DNA from 2 places in the Chryseobacterium sp. SIMBA_028 genome. Region 2 is predicted to be linked to the other one. Evidence: riboswitches for the same ligand, from Rfam matches in the RefSeq annotation. Region 2 holds a riboswitch; the other holds the start of a gene.
What was found. Region 2 has a riboswitch for cobalamin ahead of SCA31_RS02485 (T9SS type A sorting domain-containing protein). Riboswitches for the same ligand answer to the same signal wherever they lie in the genome.

Region 1 (7,816 bases), on a different contig from region 2:
TCATCGTTATCATCACATCCTACTAAGGTAAGACCGGCAATAGCCAATCCTACTCCACTCAATTTTAAAAAGTTTCTTCTGCTTGTATCAAGAGTTGCCCCCTGATTAGAAACATGAATTGTTTTTTTCATAATATTAATTTTTAGTGTTAGGTTAATGGTAAGAAGAGAAAACAGCATATTGTGATATGCTGTTTTTAATCTCAAGGGTATTAAGGCATCAAAACTGTATCTATTACATGAATCACTCCGTTAGACTGGTTCACATCAGCGATGGTTACTTTTGCACTGTTTCCTTTAGCGTCTTTCACATATAGGTCTTTACCCTTTGTCCAGAACGTAAGTTCTTCACCTTGTACTGTTTTCATCATACTTTTTCCGTTTCCGGTTTTTATAGCAGCCCAAATTTCTTTAGCGCCATATCTTCCTGGCAGAACATGGTAGGTTAGTATGGTGGTCAGTGTAGCTTTATTTTCAGGCTTTACAAGGCTTTCTACGGTCCCTTTCGGAAGCTTGGCAAATGCTGCATCGGTAGGAGCCAGTACAGTAAAAGGTCCGGCGCTTTGTAATGTTTCTACAAGTCCGGCAGCCTTTACTGCTGCTACAAGAGTCCTGTGATCTTTAGAATTTACAGCGTTTTCAATAATATTTTTGGACGGGTACATAGGAGCCCCTCCTACCATTACTGTTTTTTCTTTCATCGTTTGTGCTGTTACCTTCCCGCTAAAAGCAAATGATAAAGCTACCATTGCTAAAACTGTGAGTGTTGATTGTGTGTTCATTGTGTTGAATTTTTTTATTAATTATAGTTAATTGTGCTTTTAATGTCATTTACGAGGTTGGTTCTGTTTTAGATTGTAAAAAAATGAAATTATTTGTAACTATATGATATGTAATGTTTTATTTTTTATTGGATACGAATTCAAGACAGATTGAGTTCATACAGAATCGTTTTCCGGTAGGTTTTGGACCATCATCAAACATGTGCCCAAGATGGGAATCACATCTTCCACACAGAACCTCCGTCCGTTCCATATGATGAGAAGTATCTTTTCTATATCTGACACTGTTTTTACGGATTGGCTGATAAAAAGAAGGCCAGCCGCAGGTTGTTGCAAATTTGGAAGTAGAAAGGAAAAGAGCATTGCCACAAACGGCACAATAGTACATTCCTCTCTCATCGAACTCATCATACTTTCCGGTAAAAGCTGTTTCTGTGGCTCCCTCTCTGGCCACTTGATAGAGTTCAGGCTTTAAAATCTTTTTCCATTCAGCATTGCTTACTTTCAATGAGTTTTGAGCTGTATGGGAGTAATAGGGATTTGTGATTTTAAAAAGAGCGTTTTGTGCTTTGCATATTCCGGTAGATAAAGCAATACAAAAGATGAAGATTGCTTTTGAATTTATATTTTTCATATTTACTATTTTTTAATTATTTCCTAATAATCATGTACGAAATAAAAGATGATCTGGATTTTATTGTCAATATGTTTTATTTTGTTACATTTGGACGGAAAAATAAAAGCTATTAAAACAACCTATTCGGAAGAAGAACTTATCGTTTTACTAAAAGAAAAAAACGAAAATGGTTTTCATTATCTGTATGACCACTATTCTGGTGCGTTGTATGGAGTAATTTTTCGAATTGTTCAGTCTAAAGAATATACGGAAGAAATCATTCAGGATGTTTTCGTTAAAATTTGGAATTCCATTCATCAATACGACGTGTCTAAAGGACGATTTTATACCTGGATGATCAACATTGCCCGAAACACGGCAATAGATTATCTAAAGTCGAAAGGATTTCAGAATGAACTTAAAAACCAATCCCTTCCGGATTTCGTATATAATACTACAGAGCTTTCAACAGTCAATGATTCATCCGATTATATTGGATTTAATAACGTGCTTGAAGGCCTTGAGGTTGATAAACAGGAACTTATCAATATGGCTTATTATCAGGGATATACCCAACATGAAATATCCGAAAAACTGAAGATACCGCTGGGAACGGTAAAAACGAAAATGCGGAACGCACTGATGAAATTAAAGGATTTGCTAAAAGACTATCAATAAATTGAACACTAAAGAATACATATCATCCGGAATTATAGAATCTTATATTCTAGGCCATGCTTCTCCAGAGGAAGCGGGTATTTTGGAGTGTGTGATGAAGAATAATGCTGAAGTAAAAGCTGCTTTTGAAGAAGCGCAAAAAACTTTGGAACATCTTGCTACGGCTCAGGCTGTAACACCTCCAAGTGATTTGAAATCTAAAATTTGGAATAAAATTCAGCAGGAACAGAGCATGGAAGAGGAAAAACCTTCCCTTTCTATTCCGGCTCCTGTTGTTAAACCTTTGGAAGAAAATAGCAGCATTAAAACCAACAATAACTGGAAAACCTTAGGTATTGCTGCTTCTGTTTTATTTTTAGGAAGTATTGCAGGCAATCTTTTTTGGGTGAGCAAACAATCTGAAAGTCACAAAGAAATTGCAAAAATGAAGACTGAGAAACAGTCTCAGGATCTTGCCATGAAGAAAATGAATCAGAAAATGGCTATGTTTTCCAATCCTGATATGCAAATGGTAATGCTAAAAGGAGTGGAGAAACACCAGGATGCAAAAGCCATGGTTTTCTGGGACAAAAAAACAAAAGAAGTGTACCTGAGTGCAGAAAGTCTTCCAAAAGCTCCCACAGGAATGCAGTATCAGCTTTGGGCAATTGCAGACGGAAAACCTGTAAGTGCAGGTATGTATAGCCAGGATAAAGACAGTTTGATTGCATTGGCTAATATTCCAAATGCACAGGCTTTTGCCATTACTCTTGAAAAAGAAGGAGGAAGCGCTGTTCCTACTATGGAAAACATGTATGTAATGGGAGGAATATAATAATGGATTTGATTATTATGATGTTATTCAGATACATAAAATCTTATTGTATATAAAATTATAATATTTAAAAGTAATAAATTCAAAAAGCATCCTGATGGATGCTTTTTGATTGGTATACAATTGGAAAATTTACTTTTAAATTGAATATTCAACAGCAGCCTCCTTGGCAGCGGCAACCATGGCGATTAAAGCCTTTTCAGTTTCTTCCCAATGTCTTGTTTTCAATCCACAGTCCGGATTTACCCAAAGCTGATGGGCAGGAATTACATCCTGAGCCTTTTTCAGAAGTTCTATCATTTCTTCTTTTGACGGAACCCTAGGTGAATGAATATCATAGACTCCAGGACCTATTTCATTAGGATATTTAAAATCTGCAAATGCATTTAAAAGTTCCATTTGGGAGCGGGAACATTCTATGGTAATAACGTCTGCATCCATATCAGCGATATTTTTAATAATATCATTGAATTCCGAATAGCACATATGCGTATGGATCTGGGTCGCGTCGTCTACTCCACTTGCCGAGATTCTAAAGGCTTCTACAGCCCATTTCAGGTAATTCTGCCATTCTGTTTTTCTTAATGGAAGCCCCTCTCGTATAGCTGGTTCATCAATTTGAATAATTCTGATTCCTGCTTTTTCAAGATCTACCACTTCGTCTCGAATAGCCAAGGCAATCTGCTTACAAGTTTCGGAGCGGGGTTGGTCATCACGTACAAAAGACCACTGCAGAATGGTAACCGGTCCTGTTAACATCCCTTTTACCCACTGATTGGTTTGTGACTGTGCATATTGTGACCAGTAAACCGTCATGGGTGCAGGGCGGGAAACATCCCCAAAAATGATCGGAGGTTTTACACATCGGCTTCCATAGCTTTGCACCCACCCGTTTTTGGTAAATACAAAACCCTCAAGTTGCTCACCGAAGTATTCCACCATATCATTACGTTCAAATTCCCCATGAACCAAAACATCGATTCCGATTTCTTCCTGCCAACGGATTGTTCTCTGGGTTTCTTCTTTCAATAAGGTATCATATTGCTCTGCGGTTAATTCTCCTTTCTTGAACTTGGCTCTCCAGCTTCTTACTTCGGCAGTTTGTGGAAATGATCCAATGGTCGTGGTAGGAAATAATGGCAGTTGTAATGCTTTTTGCTGTTCTTCTCTACGAATTTGAAATGAATTCTTTCGCTGTGAATCTTCTTCCGTTACAGCTTCTGCTCTTTGCTTTACAATATTATTATGAATTAAAGAAGATGTTTTTCTACTTAAAACTGCTTTTTTATTTTCCTCAAAATCATTAATAATATCTTGATTTTCTGTTCCGGAAGCTAATTCCTTAAGGTTGACAACTTCTTTTACCTTTTGCTTGGCAAATGCCAGCCAGTCCTTAATTTCAGGATTAAGACTGGTTTCAAAGTCTAAATCACATGGAGAATGGAGCAATGAACATGATGGGGCAATAAGAACTCTTTCCGAACCTAATTTTTCAACGGTTTTATTGATAAAGGCTAAGGAATTCTCATAGTCATTTTTCCATATGTTTCTTCCATCTACAAGTCCCAGTGATAAACTTAGACTTTCCGGAATTGAATTGATTACCTCTTCTAATTGCTCGGGATTTCTTACCAAATCAATATGTAAAACATGTACAGGAAGTGAAACGGCAAGAGACAGATTATCTTTTAATCCATCAAAATAAGTGGCCACAATGAATTTTAATGATGGGAATTGCTTTCTAAGTTCCGAATAAACAGCCGTATAGGTTTCTTTAGCTTTTTCTGTAATATCCAGAGAAAGGAACGGTTCGTCAAACTGAATCCATTCTGCACCCTGTTCCTGAAGTTTTGATAAAATCTCGATGTAGACAGGTAGAATATTTTTGGCAAGATCCAGCTTATCAAATCCCTCTTCTTTTTCCTTTCCTAAAAGTAAATAGGAAACCAATCCGATAATGACAGGTTTGGCATTGATCCCGGCTTGCTTAGCTCCTGCAAATTCATTGAATATTTTACTTGAAGTAAGTTTAAACTGCTGGTTTTTATAGAATTCAGGAACAATATAATGATAATTGGTATCAAACCATTTGGTCATTTCCATGGCGGTAATATCCAGCCCGTCTTTTTGATATCCTCTGGCCATTGCAAAGTAAAGATCAAGTTCTGAGTTGTTTCTTTTAAGGGCAACCTCATGATAACGTGTCGGAATAGCTCCTACGATAAGGCTCATATCCAATACCTGATCATAGTAGGAAAAATCATTACAGGGAATAAAGTCTATTCCTGCTTCTTTCTGAATATTCCAGTTTTGGTTACAGATATTTCTTCCCACCGTAAGAAGTTCCTCCAAAACAATCTTGCCTGACCAATATTGCTCGCAGGCTTTTTTGAGTTCTCTTTTGCTACCAATACGCGGATAGCCCAGAATGTGTGTTTGCATTTTTAAACTTTTAATTAAACTTTTTTGTTAAAAGTCCTTTGAATGCTTCGGAATGTTTGGCGGATAAGAAGATCTTGACATAAGTGATAAAGGTAAACAGTGTCATTCATCCTTGGAAAAATGCACTATCCTATATCATCTGTATGACTCAAAAGCTTCAGCCCGCGAAAGCATTGTCATTCAGTAAAGGCAGGTCTCCTGACTTGTAACAGTTTCTGTCATCCTTCCCGCTTTTGGCAGTGGATATCCAAGGACAGAAACTTTTGGTGTGTTACTTACAGTTGCGCGACAGCTCGTGATTCTCACACGATTCCCTATTAATCTACCTTACGTAAAACCTTTCCTGTTTGATGAAGTATATAAAGAACTGTTTTTACCACCCTTTAATGAGTACTGGTAAAAGATTTTAATTTTGTGTAAAATTAGTGATACAGAATATATTGACAATTGTTTAGTATTTATTAAGCAAATAAAACTTTATAAATTATATTTAAAAGAATATAATTCTGTAATTTTGATTGATTTTAAATTTAAAAGAATAATATTCTGTGGAACAACTTGATGATAAGGACCTGAATTTACTGAGACTGCTTCAGAACAATTCAAAATTGACCGTTAAAGAACTTGCCAAGGAAATAAACTTGTCTCCCTCTCCTGTTTTTGAAAGGGTAAAAAGACTTGAACAGGATGGGTATATTAAAAGATATGCAGCTGTTTTAGATGCTGAAAAACTCAACCGTGGATTTACGGTTTTTTGTCAGATCAAGTTAAAAATTCATGATCGGTCTGTAGGGTATGATTTTGTAAATGAAATTCTGGAAATTGAAGAAGTAGCAGAATGTTATAATATTTCCGGCGATTTTGACTTTCTATTGAAAGTACAGGTTAGGGATATGAAGCATTATCAGGATTTTGTATTTAACAAGCTTGGTTCGGTGGATTCTATAGGAAGTACCCACAGTACATTTGTAATGGCTGAAGTAAAAAACAACCACGGCCTGACGATATAATATTTCCCATAAAAAAACCGCTCTGAAAAGAGCGGTATACTTTTTAAGTGCTTGTTCGTTTTTTCTTAGCAAGTAGATCCACATTCAAGTAACTTGATGTGAATTACACCGTTAACAACGCATTGAGTTTGACATAATGCATTACCTACAATAGTACCTACACCGCCAACAACGCCGCCAACTACACCGCCTACGCCACCTACAACTCCTCCTACTACACCACCTAGGCCGCCAACAACGCCACCAATTACACCTCCAAGACCACCAAGTAATCCTCCGATTGGATCAAGTAACCCGTTTCCTGAAATAGTTTTTAGTTCGTTTCTGTCTAGTTTTTTGAAATTTTTCATGATTAAAATTTTATATGATTAATACATCACAAATATATGACAAATAAACATATGTAGATATTTTTTTGAATAAAATAATTAAATAATTTTATAATTTAATATTTCGTTAATATAATTGTTATTTTATGAATATTCCGTTTTTTAATATATCTATTTGATTTTCTAAATGTTAAAAAACATATTTCAACTTGGGAATTTTAGAGTTAATTTTTTTAACTCAAATGATGTTTTATTATGATTAATATCCCTGTCACGTAAAAAAACTTGTTTTGATCCGAAAATCAGGGGTTTAGATTCGGAAAAGAGGGTTTTCTGCTGCTATATTTAACCAACTTGATCGGAGAAAAGGCGAATATCCTGACTTTTTATGGTAAAACTGATTCTGGTTATTGATAACGGAGTCAAAATTTGTATTTTTGCGTACATACTTGTATCAATGTCAATTTTTTCAAATAATATACGCTTTTTAAGAGCCAAGAGAAAGCTCTCCCAACAAAATGTTGCCGACGAACTGTTGATCTCCCGAGTGAGGTATTCCAAATATGAAAACGGAATTTCAGAACCCCCTATTGAACTTTTGATCAAAATATCAAAATATTTTCATGTCAGCATTGACCTTATGTTGTCTGTAGACATTCAGAAATATCCAATGGACGAAATGCTGAAGCTCCCTGATAACAGAATTGTTCTTCCTGTAGCCGTTGATGACCTCGGGAATGATACCATAGAAATTATTCCGCAGAAAGCTTCCATGGGATATCTGGAAGGGTATAGTGATGTGGAATATATAGAAAGTCTTCAAAGGATTGCACTGCCCTTTTTAACCAATGGGAAATACAGAGCTTTTCCGGCAGACGGAGATTCTATGCCGCCATTTAGAAGTGGTTCCTATATTGTAGGGAAATATGTAGAGGGAATAGATGAGTTGAAGCCTGGAAAAACCTATGTTTTTATCACCCTGAATGATGGAATTACCTACAAACGCTTTAAGGAGAAGAAAGGAAATTCTATTTCTGTAAGTGCAGATAATTCTTTCTACGAGCCCTATGATATTCCGTTTGAGGATGTTGTAGAAATCTGGCAGTATGCTTCTGGAATTTTCCCTGAGGATTTTGAACCCGGAGA
Region 2 (7,816 bases):
AACGGTCACAGATGATCTTTTTGGTATGTCTGCCTTTGTACATATATAAGCTCTGCTTCATTTCATTTTTGCGGATCAGCATATTTTCAAAGCCGCCTTCTTCATCATAATTTAAAATATAGGATAGGAAGAAATTAGAAATAGCCTTTGTGGTAGTTCTAGGCATTCTTGATGTAAGGTTGGGAAGTCCGCAGTGGATAACACCATGCTTGATGATATAAGGGTCTTCCATGGTTGTCAGTTCTGATGTTTCAATTACCTTACCGTTGTCTATGGTAATATCAATAATGACACTGCCTTTTTTCATCTTCATCACCATATCTTCGGTTACGATAGGGGTCATATTTAATCTTGGAAGAGCTCCAATCACGACATCGGCACGTCTTAGACTTTTGCTAAGTTCCTTAGGATCAATGATGGAAGTAGGAACGCGGCTGTCAACCATTGTGTGAAGCCTTCTCAGCTTTGACAATGAGTTGTCGAATACCTTGATACTGGCTCCTAAACCGATAGCTGCCTTTGTGGCAAATTCACCTACAATTCCTGCTCCAAGGATTACGACTTCTGCAGGTCTTACTCCTGTAATGCCCCCAAGCATTAAGCCGTTGGAAAGGGCTAGTAATTCTGAAGCGTATAGAACAGAAACGGTTCCTGCAATTTCACCTATTAATCTTACCAATGCAAGCTGCTTGTATTCATCAACGATAAATTCAAAGGCAATTGCATTTATTTTTTTCTCTGCAAGCTTAAGGAAATATTCTTTATCCCTAAGATTAATTTGAAGGGCTGAAACCAAATAGGTATTAGGTTTCATAAAATCGATTTCGTCTTCAGTAGGAGGGTTAATCTTTAAGATCAGATCCTGTCCAAATGCTTCCTTGGGATCATTGGTGATCTTTGCCCCCGATTCGGAATATTGTAAATCTGTAAAAAATGAACCTTGTCCGGCCCCTGATTCTACGATGATCTCATGGCCATGTTCTACCAATACCTGTACCGCGTCTGGAGTAATGCAGGTTCTCCTTTCGTTGAGACAGGTTTCCTTAGGAATTCCAATACTGAATTGTTTTCCTTTCTTTATAACCTCCAATTTTTCCTCTTTCGGCATCAATTCTTCTTCTGTGAAAGGAGTAAAAATGTTTGTGCTCATCCTAAATTAAATTATATCTTACAGATTGTTTTTTTACACTTAATAAGTAAGCAAAGATACATAATATTTAATCGAATGAAACTTCTCTGTTTTCACCCGTATTCAGAATACTCATTGTGTGGTAGTTGAGCCCGTAAAGCTCATCTTCATATACTTCCGGCCATTCAATAATGCATAGAAAAGAGTTATCAAGGTATTCTTCAATCCCGATATCATACACCTCTTCAATGTTTTTTAGACGATAAAGATCAAAGTGATACACTTTTCCTTTTGAGGTGTTGTATTCATTCACAATAGAATAAGTAGGGGAGTTGACCTCATCTTTACTTCCCATATTTTTAAGTAAAAATTGAGTGAAAGTAGTTTTTCCTGCTCCCAGATTTCCCTTTAATAAAAGAATGTTATGTTTTAATTCAGGAATGATGCTGTCGACAATTTCCTGCCAATCTTCAATGGTATGTATAGTAAACTGCATATGCTAATTTGTTTGCAAAAATAATCATAAAAATCCTCGAAATATATAAGTACGTTTATATAATTGTAAGGTTTTTTTTTATGTGTATTTTTGTACCATGATTTCTAAGCAGACCATTGATAAGATATTCTCCACAATCCGGGTAGAAGAGATTGTGGGTGAATATGTGCAGTTGAAAAGAGCAGGGTCTAACTTTAAGGGGCTCAGTCCTTTTCATGAAGAAAAATCGCCAAGTTTTGTGGTTTCACCAAGTAAGCAGATCTGGAAAGATTTCTCTACCGGAAAAGGAGGTACAGCCATCTCTTTCCTGATGGAAATTGAAAACTTTACTTATCCTGAAGCACTTCGCCACGCAGCCAAGAAATATGGAATCGAAATTGAAGAAGATCTTCGTGAAATTTCTGAGGAAGCCAAGCATGCACAGACGGAAAAAGATTTGCTGTATAAGATTCATGAGGTTGCCAATACCTATTTTCAGGAGATCCTTTGGGATGATGAAGAGGGACGAAGCATAGGTCTTGCTTATTTTAAGGAAAGAGAACTTAAGGATGATATCATCAAGAAGTTCCAGCTTGGATATTCCCCAGAAAAAAAGAATGCCTTTACAACCTATGCGCTGGAAAAGGGTTACAATAAGGAGATTCTTGAAAAATCAGGACTTTCCATTTTTCCTGAAAATACCCCTTCAGGAGTAGACCGTTTCAGAGAAAGGGTTATTTTCCCGATTCATAGTTTTTCAGGAAGGGTTTTAGGATTTGGAGCAAGGATTCTGAAGAACAATGTTAAAACGGCGAAGTATCTCAACTCACCGGAAACAGAGATTTATCATAAATCCAATGTTCTTTACGGATTAAACCAAAGTAAACAGGCTATTTCGAGAAAGAATGGCTGTCTTTTGGTGGAAGGATATATGGATGTGATTTCTCTTCATATGTCCGGAATAGAGAACGTTGTAGCAAGTTCCGGAACTTCACTGACTACAGAGCAAATTAAGTTGATAAAGAGGCTTACAGAAAATGTAACGATCCTTTTTGACGGTGATAATGCCGGTATTAAAGCCAGTTTCCGAAGCATAGATATGTTGCTGACAGAAGGAATGAACATCCGTGTATTGCTATTCCCCGATGGTGATGACCCGGATTCCTTTGCCAGAAAACATCCGCAGGAATATGTTGAAAAATACATTGAAAATGAAGCGATGGATTTCATCGACTTTAAGGCTGAAATTCTGCTAAGGGACGTAGGAAGTGATCCCATTAAAAAGGCTGAGGCCATTCGTGATATTGTAAAATCGGTTTCCTTTGTACAGAATGCCCTAAAAAGGGAAGTGTATCTTAAGGAGGTTTCCAATAAGTTTGGTCTTTCTGAACAGAGTCTTTTCAATGAACTGGATGTTCAGAAGCAGATTACTCAGAATCAGACGCATCATGTTCAGCAGCAACAAAAAGAAAAGACTGCCACTCCAAAAATGGAGATCGTTCCTTTGGATAAGGAGAAAGAAGATCCTTTTCTGTTTGATGTCTTGTTTATGGAGAATAAACTGGTAGATCATATGCTGATGTTTGGGGATATTGTATTGAAGAGGAAGAATGAACAAAATGAAGAATATCAGATTACCGTTATTGAGGAAATTCTCCATCATTTTGAAGAGGAGCAGTATACATTTTTAGTCAAAGAAAATGAGATTATTATTAACCAGGTAAAAGAGGGAATTCAGAAAGAGGAACTTAGAAGCGGGAACTTTTTTGTATCTTTTATGGATGAAGAGATTACCTCAAAGGTGGTGGATGCTTTACTACCTTTGGATGAACTTGAAAACTGGGCTTCCAGAAGTATTTATCCACCCAATTACGGAGATAAGGTAGCAGATCAGATCAAAGGAGATGTTTTATTGCATAAATACAGGTATATTGATTATTTAATCACAGAGACAGCCAAGGAACTGGATGAACACAGCAGTACGGATGAAACCAAGTATTATGAGCTGATTAAAAAGATTACCTTGCTGAAACAGGCTTCAATACGATTAAGCAATATTATAGAATATTCACCGATCAAGGGAATTTACGGGAATAGAAAAAGATAGTTTAAAGGCAGCAATTTTCAGGATTCTGTGACAAAAAGTCCTATAAAATTTTAGGAATAAATATTGTAATTTAAACTTTGAGAATATTAAAATAATACATAATAGAAATATGGACATTAAAAAAGATTTCAGAGATTTCTCTGTAAAGCATTTAGGAAACAACGGTTTGGTTACCGATCAGTATATGGGTATGTATGGCCCAACGAATCTTACCCCATACATTATGGAGGAAAGAAGATTAAACGTTGCTCAGATGGACGTTTTCTCCCGTTTGATGATGGACAGAATTATCTTCCTGGGAACAGGGATTGATGATCAGGTAGCGAACATCGTTACAGCACAGCTTTTATTCTTGGAAAGTGCTGATCCTTCAAAAGATATTCAGATCTACATCAACTCTCCTGGTGGTAGCGTGTATGCAGGTTTAGGAATTTATGACACTATGCAGATCATTAAGCCAGATGTAGCAACAATCTGTACAGGTATGGCTGCTTCAATGGGAGCTGTATTATTGGTTGCAGGTGAAAAAGGAAAACGTTCTGCTTTGAAGCACTCAAGAGTAATGATTCACCAGCCTTCAGGAGGTGCACAAGGGGTTGCTTCTGATATGGAGATCAACTTGAGAGAGATGTTGAAATTAAAGCAAGAGCTTTATGAGATTATCGGACACCACTCAGGACAAACTTATGAGTGGGTTGAAAAATCTTCTGACAGAGATTACTGGATGACTTCCGAAGAAGCAAAAGGCTACGGAATGGTAGATGAGGTTCTTCAAAGATCTACAGAGAAAAAATAATTGATTTTAAAATCATAAAAAAACGTACCTGAAGAGGTACGTTTTTTTGTTATGATAAACCTTGTGTATATATAAGGTTCATTTAAGAGTCAGAATATTTCTTATTTCTTAACTATCTTCTGTATTGTAGAGCTGTTGGATGTCTTAATTTCTACCCAATACACGCCTGCATTTAAAGATTTCGCATTGATCTTTGCTGCTTGGGATGTCATTACTTTTTGTCCCGATGCAGAATAAATATTGACTTCTTTAATGTTTTCTGATGTTTCAATATGAATAAAATCACTTGTCGGATTAGGATAAACACTGAATTTATTTTTATGTACAGAAGAAACTCCCAGTGTTGCATTATTGGCTTCCGTAGGGGTAAATGGTCTTCTTTCTCCAAAACTTAATCCTAACCAGCTGTTATTACTCAATTGTATTTGATTAAGATCTGTTTTTTTCTGCCAGCTTGAAAGATCTTTTCCCGTATATAATTTCCAGTTTTCCGTTGCTGAACCGTTTCCTGTGAAAGTATTTAATGATAGATTGGAAATTTGATTATTACCGGCAGTGAAATTGAAATAAGAAGCCTGAGATTGAATAAGCTGTAGCGCCTGTTCAGCAGTTATACTTCCGTTGTATTTAATTCCAAAAACAAAAGAATTGGCATTGCCATTGGTATTATCCGTTCCAAAGTCTATCACAACAAGGCTTTTGTTGCTTCCTGTTCCCACCCAGTTGGTAATTTGGGATGAGGTAAACCATTGGGAACTGTAGGCCGGCACTGGAGTAGATGGTGGAGTGTCAATTTGAGCATTGTCAGTACCATAGGTGATTCCAAACCATAATCCATCTGTTAAATGAACATAACCGGCCCCATTATTTTCATTAGACATATTTTCAGGACTTGGCCCGAACCAGGGTATCCAGGAATCATCTGTACTCGGAGTATGGTGGTTATAGGTGAAGCTGAACAGATATCCTGAAAGAATATCAGCCTGCATTTTAGGTTCTGCTGACATAATAGCATTGATCATGTCTTCCGCCATTAAATTATCCGCGTCAAAACGATACCCCCATGCATAGGATTTTGGAGTGTTGTTATCATTAAAATCGGCAATGAAATAAGCCTTTTTAGAACCTGTTCCTACCCAAAACTTAATGTCGTTTTCTGTGAATTGGGCAAAGAAAAACTGCATACATAGCAGCAAGAAAAAAAGATAGATTTTTCTCATAATATAATTAAATTAAAGTTTTATTCCCGAAACTTATTCCCGAAAAAAGAATCAGATCCTTAGTTCAGAAATGAAAAATGTATTCAAGGCAGGTCTCCTGGCTCGCATCCTTATAGCTAACCTTCCCAGATTTTTTTAATCCAGTGGTAGTATAGTGCTATAGGTGAAACAGCTTACAGTTGCGGGTACAGCTCAAGAATTGAATAATATTCTCACTTGATTCCCTATTAATGAACAATGTTCAACCTTAGAACACTACAAATATATCATATAAATTTTTGAAGCCCTTTTGTGAATTATGTACGGAATTGTGTTTTTTTTGATGGTTATATATGCTTTGTTGCTTTAGATTTCGTGAGTTGATAGTAAATTGTAAATTATCTTTTTATTTTCGAATAAAACTCTAGGTTTTTATTGTTTATATTCAATTCATTCTGGAGTTCCATTGTTAAAATACAATTATTATTGTATTCAAGATCAGTTTACAATCAATTTATACTTTCGCGCCATAAAAGTTAATATGAAAAAACTACTATTATCTGCCTTGGTAATGACTGTGTTATTATCATGTAATAAAGATGATGACAATGTGAATAACCAGGAGGTCAATTATTCTAAACTTCCTCAGGAGTTTCCTTTTTCTAAAATGGCAACTATAAATGGGGTAGATGTGATAAATGGTGGCTTTGGCTCCGGGGCTGCAGCTCATCCCAGCAGAAAAGGTGAATTTTATGTGATTACAGATCGTGGCCCGAATACAGATTATCTGAATGGTAAGAAGTTTTTGACCCCCAATTTTACCCCAACCATTATGCATTTTAAAATTAATGCTGAAAGAAATGTAGAAGTAATCAAATATATTAAGCTTAAAAATCCATCAGGACAACCTATTACCGGACTTCCAAACCCGGTAGGAATGGGAAGCACAGGGGAGGTGGCTTATGATGCAGCAGGAAATGTTCTGGGTACGGATAATTATGGTCTGGATAGTGAAAGTATCGTTGCTGCACCAGACGGTACATTCTGGGTATCTGATGAGTATGGTCCACATATCGTTCATTATAGTGCAGAAGGAGTAGAGATGGAAAGAATAAGCCCGATTGGAGTGAATACAGGTACAAAAAAATTACCTGCAGTTTTGGCGAAAAGAAGAGCCAATAGAGGGATGGAAGGTCTTTGTATGACTCCGGACGGAAAAACATTGGTAGGAACTATACAGTCTATGATGCTGGTGCCTACGAAAGCGCTGGCAACGAATACTACTTTAACCAGAATTGTGACTTTTGATATTGCTACAGGACAAACCAAGCAATATCTGTACAGACAGGATGGCGGGGCTTCTGATTCAGTATGTGATATCACGGCATTAGGCAATAATGAGTTTCTTGTGATTGAAAGAGACGGAAACTTTGGAACTCAGGGGGGAATTAAAAAAGTATATAGAATCAGTCTAAGCAGTGCCACTGATGTCAACGGAACTGATCTGGCTGCTGTAGACGGAATGAAAGTAAATGGTAAGGCCTTGGAGCAATGTACTTGGGATGAACTTACCAATGCAGGAATAAAACCTGTTACTAAAAAACTGGCTGTAGACCTGGTGGCAAAACTAGGATATGAACATGATAAATTTGAGGGGATTGTTTATTTGGGAAACAATAAACTGGCTGTTTTCAATGATGATGATTTTGGAGTGGTGGATGACGGAAGCGGAAACCCCAAGGCAAAGATCCTACCTAAAACAGGGAAAGTAGATAAAGGAACTATGTATGTAGTCGATATTCAATAATTAGATTTTTTTAAAGGAAAACGGCGGAATTTATTCCGCCGTTTTTTATTATCCTGGGCCTGAATAAGAAAATAAAATAATAAATATTGCTTTTGCATACTATTTTATCCAAACTTTGCTTTTTTTTAAATCAATCGTGAAAATATATTTGGACAAAGTCTCAAAATTAAGTACACCATCATAAATAATATCTCGTGTAAATGATCTTGAGATTAATGATTTTTTTCCGATAATAAATTGAGTTTCGGAGTTCATACCATCTTTGTCTTTTGAGAGTTTCCAGGTTGCAGCAGTTTCGTTAGA

Region 1: another riboswitch for cobalamin. It lies ahead of metE (5-methyltetrahydropteroyltriglutamate--homocysteine S-methyltransferase); the one in region 2 lies ahead of SCA31_RS02485 (T9SS type A sorting domain-containing protein).

Annotation. Positions count from the first base shown of each region.
Region 1 is NZ_JAWRWZ010000001.1:217,835-225,650, reverse strand. It holds gene SCA31_RS01040 (ferritin-like domain-containing protein) at 1-131, opposite strand, end outside; gene SCA31_RS01035 (fasciclin domain-containing protein) at 212-781, opposite strand; gene msrB (peptide-methionine (R)-S-oxide reductase MsrB) at 900-1,415, opposite strand; gene SCA31_RS01025 (RNA polymerase sigma factor) at 1,464-2,075, shown strand; gene SCA31_RS01020 (anti-sigma factor domain-containing protein) at 2,077-2,889, shown strand; gene metE (5-methyltetrahydropteroyltriglutamate--homocysteine S-methyltransferase) at 3,028-5,331, opposite strand; cobalamin riboswitch at 5,502-5,688, opposite strand; gene SCA31_RS01010 (Lrp/AsnC family transcriptional regulator) at 5,880-6,341, shown strand; gene SCA31_RS01005 (bacteriocin-like protein) at 6,407-6,691, opposite strand; gene SCA31_RS01000 (XRE family transcriptional regulator) at 7,128-7,816, shown strand, end outside.
Region 2 is NZ_JAWRWZ010000002.1:42,025-49,840, forward strand. It holds gene SCA31_RS02465 (alanine dehydrogenase) at 1-1,150, opposite strand, end outside; gene tsaE (tRNA (adenosine(37)-N6)-threonylcarbamoyltransferase complex ATPase subunit type 1 TsaE) at 1,218-1,625, opposite strand; gene dnaG (DNA primase) at 1,723-3,711, shown strand; gene clpP (ATP-dependent Clp endopeptidase proteolytic subunit ClpP) at 3,821-4,507, shown strand; gene SCA31_RS02485 (T9SS type A sorting domain-containing protein) at 4,609-5,727, opposite strand; cobalamin riboswitch at 5,797-5,992, opposite strand; gene SCA31_RS02490 (esterase-like activity of phytase family protein) at 6,248-7,513, shown strand; gene SCA31_RS02495 (hypothetical protein) at 7,613-7,816, opposite strand, start outside.